2 linked regions of the Herpetosiphon gulosus genome follow. Each later gene encodes a partner of the first gene's protein in a complex. Links are inferred from orthologs where the notes say so. Each region holds a gene or a part of one and is shown in the gene's direction. Other genes may lie near its edges.

What was found.
Region 2: the proteins of secA (region 1) and secY are in contact, whole or in part, in a crystal structure (PDB 3DIN), measured with the Thermotoga maritima proteins. The link is inferred for Herpetosiphon gulosus from one-to-one orthologs. Residues at the interface, in WP_004082002.1 of Thermotoga maritima: Glu261, Ala262, Arg263, Lys300, Ala301, Arg302, Thr303, Ile304, Ile305, Leu323, Tyr324, Asp325, Pro326, Val329, Ser330, Tyr333, Ile336, Lys340, Phe345, Val349, Glu363, Phe364, Tyr374, Ser375, Gly376, Gly377, Glu393, Ile395, Thr482, Ser483; in WP_004081795.1 of Thermotoga maritima: Glu108, Gly109, Glu110, Glu111, Ala236, Glu237, Arg238, Arg239, Ile240, Thr241, Ile242, Gln243, Tyr244, Ala245, Arg246, Arg247, Val248, Thr249, Gly250, Arg251, Arg252, Val253, Tyr254, Gly256, Ala257, Ser258, Thr259, Tyr260, Leu261, Pro262.

Annotation. Positions count from the first base shown.
Region 1 is NZ_BAABRU010000004.1:297,124-301,059, reverse strand. The notes cover bases 41-3,656. They hold secA (preprotein translocase subunit SecA), read left to right. Parts: upstream 41-357; coding sequence 358-3,456; downstream 3,457-3,656. Other genes in these bases: ABEB26_RS07180 (NUDIX hydrolase), read left to right, coding at 41-253. Also shown: more of ABEB26_RS07180, read left to right, coding at 1-40; proB (glutamate 5-kinase), read left to right, coding at 3,775-3,936. UniProt on the Escherichia coli protein: Required for protein export, interacts with the SecYEG preprotein conducting channel.
Region 2 is NZ_BAABRU010000001.1:8,937-12,201, forward strand. What follows is about bases 321-3,265. They hold secY (preprotein translocase subunit SecY), read left to right. Parts: upstream 321-1,105; coding sequence 1,106-2,425; downstream 2,426-3,265. Other genes in these bases: rpsE (30S ribosomal protein S5), read left to right, coding at 321-351; rpmD (50S ribosomal protein L30), read left to right, coding at 360-548; rplO (50S ribosomal protein L15), read left to right, coding at 548-1,000; ABEB26_RS00120 (adenylate kinase), read left to right, coding at 2,512-3,168. In the rest of the region: more of rpsE, read left to right, coding at 1-320. UniProt on the Escherichia coli protein: The central subunit of the protein translocation channel SecYEG. Consists of two halves formed by TMs 1-5 and 6-10.

The DNA of each region.
Region 1 (3,936 bases):
AGATCCCTGCTTCATCACCGTGACCGAAACGGTTGGGTTGACCGCAGGTCATATTGATGTTTCCTTGTGGTATGTAGTGCAAGCTGATTCGCAACAACCATTGGCCTACGATCAAGCTGAATTTAGCCAAATTCGCTGGTTTGCGCTCGATCAACTGCCGTTGGAACGCAGTGATCCGCAGCTTGGGCGCTTTATTGGCAAGTTTCAACGGTTGCTCAAACGCGAAGCTCCACGACTATTGGCAGTGCGTTAACATTTCGTTTAAGCAGCTTTTAAGGCATTCAAAGGCCCAAAGCTGCGTGGTATAATCTAGCGATGCAGCCGTGCTGCCGATATTCAGACACCACGAGGTACCACATGTTTAAATGGCTTGGGAAACTACTGGGCGACCCCAACGCTAAGGTTGTGAAGAAAATGCAGCCAACCTTAGATGAAATTAACGCCCTTGAGCCAACAATGAAGGCTCTTAGCGATGAACAACTCCGTGAAAAAACGGCTGAATTACGCACACGGTTCGCAGAGCTAACCAAAGCGGATCGTGAAGCGCTCGACGACCGCTACGCCGACGAAAATCGCCACGATTCCACCGTCGAAAAAGACTATCAAAAGGAATTACGGACGATTGAAGATGCGGCGCTTGATGAATTGTTGCCCGAAGCTTTTGCTTTGGTGCGCGAAGCCTCAAGCCGCGTGATTGGTCAACGTCACTACGATGTCCAGATGATCGGCGGGATTGTGCTGCACGAAGGCCGCATCGCCGAAATGAAGACTGGCGAAGGTAAGACCTTGGTGGCTTCCTTGCCCTTGTTCCTCAATGCAATTCCTGGCCGTGGCGCACACTTGGTTACCGTCAACGACTACCTCGCCAAAGTTGGTGGTGGCTGGATGGGGCCAATCTTCCATAGCCTCGGCATGAGCACGGGCTATATCGCCCACGATTATTCAGCGATTTACGACCCCAATTATATCGACCCCAACGCCAAACAAGATGATAGCCGTTTGGTGCACTGGCGGCCTTGCTCACGCCGCGAAGCCTATATGGCCGATATGACCTACGGAACAAATAATGAATATGGCTTCGATTATCTGCGCGATAACATGGTGCAGCACAAAGATCAATGTGTGCAGCGTGAATTGCACTATGCGATTGTTGACGAAGTAGATAATATTTTGATCGACGAAGCCCGTACTCCCTTGATTATCTCTGGCCCAGCCCAAGAATCCAGCGATAACTATCGTCGGTTTTCTTCGTTGGTGCGTGGCCTCAAGCGCTCAAGCATTTCGCCAGATGAAGTGCGCAAGGGCTTGAAAGACGATTTCGATGGCGATTATTGGATCGACGAAAAATCACGCTCAATTACCTTGACCGAATCGGGCTTAGAGGTGATGGAAAAACGCCTCAATTTGCCTGATGGCGAAAATATGTACGATGCCAAGAACTTTGAATTAACTCATTATTTGGAAAACGCCCTCAAGGCCGAATATGTTTTCCATCGTGATGTTGATTATGTGGTGCAAAATGGCGAAGTCGTGATCGTCGATGAATTTACAGGCCGGACAATGCCAGGTCGGCGTTGGTCAGATGGCTTGCACCAAGCGGTTGAAGCCAAAGAAGCGGTCGAAGTGCGCCGCGAGAACGTCACCTTGGCAACCATCACCTTCCAAAACTACTTCCGAATGTACAATAAACTTGGTGGCATGACTGGTACAGCGATCACCGAAGCTGAAGAATTTAGCAAAATCTACAATTTGGAAGTGGTGATTATCCCGACCAATCGCCAAGTCGTGCGCGAAGATTATCGCGACCATATTTATGCCTCGCAAAAAGCCAAATATCACGCCGTACTGCGCGAAATCAAAGAGATGCACGCAGTTGGCCGCCCAGTTTTGGTCGGTACAACCTCGGTCGAAAGCTCCGAAATTGTCAGCAATTTGCTGAAGCAAGAAGGGCTTGAACACTATCTTTTGAATGCTAAGCAACACGAACGTGAAGCTTATATCGTGGCTCAAGCTGGTCGCACGGGTGCGATCACAATTGCGACCAACATGGCTGGTCGGGGAACTGACATTTTGCTGGGCGGCAACCCCGATGGTTTAATTGAGGAACATCTCAAAGCTCTTGGCACAACCATTGCCGATGCAACGCCTGAGCAACTAGCCCAAGTCCAGGCCCAAGCTAAAGCCGATGTCGAGGCTGAGCGTAAAGCTGTGATGGAAGCTGGTGGCTTGCACATCATCGGCACTGAGCGCCACGAAGCTCGCCGGATTGATAACCAACTCCGTGGTCGGGCTGGCCGTCAAGGCGACCCGGGTTCGTCGCGCTTCTTCATTTCACTTGAAGATGAGTTGATGACCCGCTTCGGACGAATTGACACGATCAAGCGCTTGATGGAGCGTATGTCTGATGGCGATGAAGAATTGCCACTCGAATCGGGCTTGCTCGATAAAGCGATCGAAAGTGCCCAAACTCGGGTTGAAGGTTATAACTTTGATGTGCGTAAGCATGTGGTCGAATACGACGACGTGGTGAACAAGCAGCGCGAAGTGATCTACGCTGACCGCCATGCTATTCTTGGCGGCGAAGATATGGGCGACCGGATTCTTGAGATGGTCGTTGATGAAATCGACATCCATGTCGAAGAATTTCTCGATAACCGCGAGCTAGACAAGCCCGATCTCGAAGGATTCTTGCGTCAGTTGTATTCGATTGTGCCCCAACTCAAAGCCCAAGAAACTGAATTGGCAGCCCGCTTCAAAGGCAAACAAGCTGATGAAATTGGCGAAATTGCTACCGAAGTGGTGGAAGAAGCCTACAATCGGCTTGGCGAAGAGTTGGCAACCCAATACACCACCTTATTACAACGCGGAGTTCAGCCAATTCCTGGGGTCAGCGGCCCAGAAGCCTTCTTTGCCCACTTCGAGCGCCAAGAAATGCTGGGGGCAATCGATCGCGAATGGATCGATTATCTAACAGCGGTTGATGAAATGCGCCAAGGCATCGGCAACGTCGCAATTGCCCAACAAGATCCATTGGTAGCCTTCAAACGCGAAGCCTTTAAGATGTTCGACGAACTCAAAGGCAACATTCAAAACCGGATCGTCTACAACTTCTTTACCGACGCTGCTAACTGGCAAGTGCGTTTGCGCCAAGTTGAGCTTGAAATGGAAGCCCGTTTGGCTCTGGCTCAAACCGCTGGTGGTTCAGAAAACGCTACTGAAGAAGCTCCCAAGCCCGCCAAACGTGGAGTTGGTGGGGCGGCGCGACGGGTCAGCAATGCCGCAGGCCAAGCTGCACCAGCCCGCCGAATTGTGATCAAAATCGGCCGCAATGATCCTTGCCCATGCGATAGCGGCAAGAAGTTCAAAGCTTGCCATGGCTTGCCGGGCAAAGAAGCCGAACTTGAGGCGATTTTGGCGGTCAAGCATACCCATGCTCAAGCAGTTGGCAAAAAATAGCATTTGACATAACTAATCATCGTTGCTAGGCCGTGGGGTGTTTTTGCTCTACGGCCTGTTTATTTAAGAACATAGAACCAAGTCAGAAGTCAAAAATCAAAAGGCAACATAGTAGGGGTCAGGATTCAGGGGCGAGGGGTCAGAATGAGCGGCGAGAATCTAGGAAGTACAGAGGCAACAGCAGCATAATCATCAAAATCTGTGCTAATCTGTGGCTTGAAACTGCTCTTCATGTGCTTCGTGGATCAATCTGCGCGGTTCAGCAATTATTGGTTAAAATAGCTATTTGTAATAATCTTGATGGATAGAGATCTGCATATGCGAATTGTAGTTAAACTTGGGACGAGCGTTTTGACCGACGGAACCGACCGTTTGCATCGCCCACGCATGGTCGATTTGGCGCGTCAGATGGCCCAATTACGTGATGTTGGCCACGAAGTTGTCTTGGTTTCTTCAGGCGCAGTGTTGGCTGGCTGGGAG
Region 2 (3,265 bases), on another replicon or contig:
GCTGAATCAGCCAAACGCAATATGATCGCGGTTTCCGTTATCGGAACCACCATTCCACATGAAATTGTGTCAACCTATAAAGCATCAAAAGTGTTGCTCAAGCCAGCCTCGGCTGGTACCGGCGTTATCGCTGGTGGTGGCGTGCGGGCCGTGCTTGAAGCCGCTGGCATCAAGGACGTTCTGACCAAATCATTGGGCAGCAACAACTCAGTCAATGTAGTGCGAGCTACCTTGAAGGCACTTTCTGAATTGCGCACTCCGCAAGAAGAAGGCCGTCGCCGTGGTCGCGCTGCATCGTCATTCCGCCTGAGCGGCCAAAGCCGCGCCGTTATCAGCGGTACGGAGGAGTAACGATGAGCTTGCGTATTACTTATAAAAAGAGTTCAATCGGCTATAGCCAAGCGCAAAAAGATACTGTGCGCTCACTCGGCTTGCGCAAATTGAACCAAGTGGTCGAACTTCCAGATACTCCGGTTGTCCGTGGGATGATCTTCAAGATCAAGCACTTGGTAACTGTCGAGGAAGTGACTGCGACGGAGGCCAAGTAATGAAATTGCATGATCTGAAGCCAGCACCAGGCTCAACTCGCAAAAGCAAGCGCGTTGGTCGTGGTCATGGTTCGGGCAAAGGTAAGACCTCTGGTAAAGGTATGATGGGTCAAAAGGCTCGTTCAGGGCCAAACCCCTACCCACACTTTGAAGGTGGTCAAAATCCTTTAGTCCGCCGGATGCCCTACAAGCGTGGCTTTACCAACCGTTTCCGGGTTGAATATACCGTCGTTAATGTCGGTGATTTGATCGAATGGAACAATGGCGATGTAACGCCAGAAGCACTGCGCGAAGTCGGCTTGATCAAAAACCTCAAGCAACCGATCAAAGTCCTCGGCGATGGCGACCTGAACGTAGCCCTCAAGGTGCGTGTCCACAAGGTTAGCGCCAGCGCTCGCCAAAAAATTGAGGCTGCGGGCGGTTCAGTTGAACTGATTGACGCTGCCGCCTAAACAATGGTGATGCGATGACCTTCTCTTGCGACGGCGTAGCGGGCTTTGCCCAAGGCTACGCCGTTTGCAAATGAAGGTCATTCGTGCATTACACAGGAGAATTCCATGCTTCAAGCTGTGGTCAACGCGCTTAAAATCGCCGAAGTGCGTAAGAAAATTTTGTTCACCATGATGATGCTGGTGATCTTCCGCTTTATCGCGGCTATCCCAGTGCCAGGGGTCGATACAGCCGAACTTGATCGGTTGTTTAATGGTCAGTTGCCGTTGAGCGATTTGGCTAACTTCCTCAACTTGCTCTCGGGTGGGGCTTTGCGGCAGTTCTCAGTCGCAGCCATGGGGGTTTATCCCTACATCACGGCTCAAATTATTATGCAGTTGCTGATTCCGTTGATCCCAGCGCTGGAGCAATTGAGCAAAGAGGGTGAGCAGGGTCGCAATCGTATTCAGCGCTATCAGTATTTCCTCACTGTGCCACTAGCTTATCTCCAAGGCTATGGCCAAATTAAATCCTTGATCAACAGCGGGATTAATTTGTTCGGTACGTTGAATTTCAGCATTACCGAAAACTTCTTCCAAACCTTCTCGATCTTGACGATTATGGTCTCAGGCTCGATGTTCTTGGTTTGGATGGGTGAGTTGATCGATGAACGCGGGATTGGTAATGGTCTCTCGATGATTATCTTCGGCGGGATTGTTACGGCCTTGCCAAGTATGGTCTATCAAGCAATCACCACCTCAAGCTCAGGTAACAACGTGATCGGCGGGATTTTGCTGCTGATCGTGACCTTAGCCACTGTGGTGGGGATCGTGTTGATCACCGAAGGCCAACGCCGCATTCCAGTTCAATATGCCAAGCGCGTGCGTGGCAACAAGGTCTATGGCGGTCAATCAAGCCACTTGCCGTTGAAGGTAAATATGGCTGGGATGATTCCCTTGATCTTCGCCCAAAGCATTTTGATTTTCCCCAGCACCGTTGCTTCCTACTTCTGGAACCCCAATGGTTCGGGCTTTTTCAATGGCGTTGCCAACTTCTTCGTCAACAGCTTTGGCCCGAATGGCTTAGCCTTTACCTTGGCGATGTTTGTGTTGGTATTGCTCTTCACCTACTTCTATGCCTTGGTGATGTTCAACCAACAAAACTTGCCTGAAATGTTGCAACGCAACGGCGGCTTTATTCCAGGCATTCGCCCAGGTCGCAACACCGAAGTCTATTTGACCAAAGTCTTGAACCGCATCACCTTGATTGGCGCGGTTGGCTTGGCGGTGGTTGCAGCCTTGCCTTATTTTGTACAACAAATTACGGGCTTGCAAATTGGCTTTAGCAGCACCGGCTTGTTGATTGTGGTTGGTGTAGCGGTCGATACCATGCGCCAACTCGAAGCTCAAATGATGATGCGCAATTACGAAGGCTTCATCTCGCGCTAAAAAACGCTAACTGCTGTGGGCAGGCGGCGCTATGGCGAACAACGGCGTTCGCCATCCTTTGCTGACTCACCGAGGAGCACTGACCTATGAACATCATTTTGCTTGGTTCGCCTGGAGCGGGCAAAGGAACCCAGGCAACTGAGTTGGAAGCAGCCACCGGCATGAAGCATATTGCCAGCGGTGATATGTTTCGGGCGGCTGTGCGTGAAGGCACACCACTGGGCAAACTCGCTCAATCGTATCTCGATAAAGGCGAGCTTGTGCCCGATGATGTTGTGATTGGCATGGTTTTGGAACGGGTACGCCAACCCGATTGTGAAAATGGGGTGATTTTCGATGGGTTTCCCCGAACACCTCAACAAGCCGAAGCCCTGCAAGCAGCCCTAGCTGAACATAACGATGCGATCAACGCTGTGTTGTTGCTGCATGTCGATAAAGATGTGCTGATTCAACGGGTGATTGGGCGCTGGACTTGCAGAAAATGTCAAGCTGTATATAATACATACTTCCGAGCACCAAAAGTCGAGGGTGTTTGTGATCTCTGCGAAGGCGATTTGTACCAACGCAGCGATGACAACCTTGAGACGATCAACCATCGACTTGATGTTTACGAAGCCCAAACATCGCCATTAATTGCCCATTATCGCACGCAAGGTATCTTGCACGAAATTAATGGTCTCGGCGATATCGACGATATTACTGCACGTATGGTTCAAGCAATTGAATCGGCAAAGCCGTGCTAAATTTGTGGTATAGTAATAGGTACCGATGCAGAAGCATGGGCCGACGGCCTATGCTTCTAGCTTGCTGCGTATGCTATACACCGTCTGCTGGCGTATT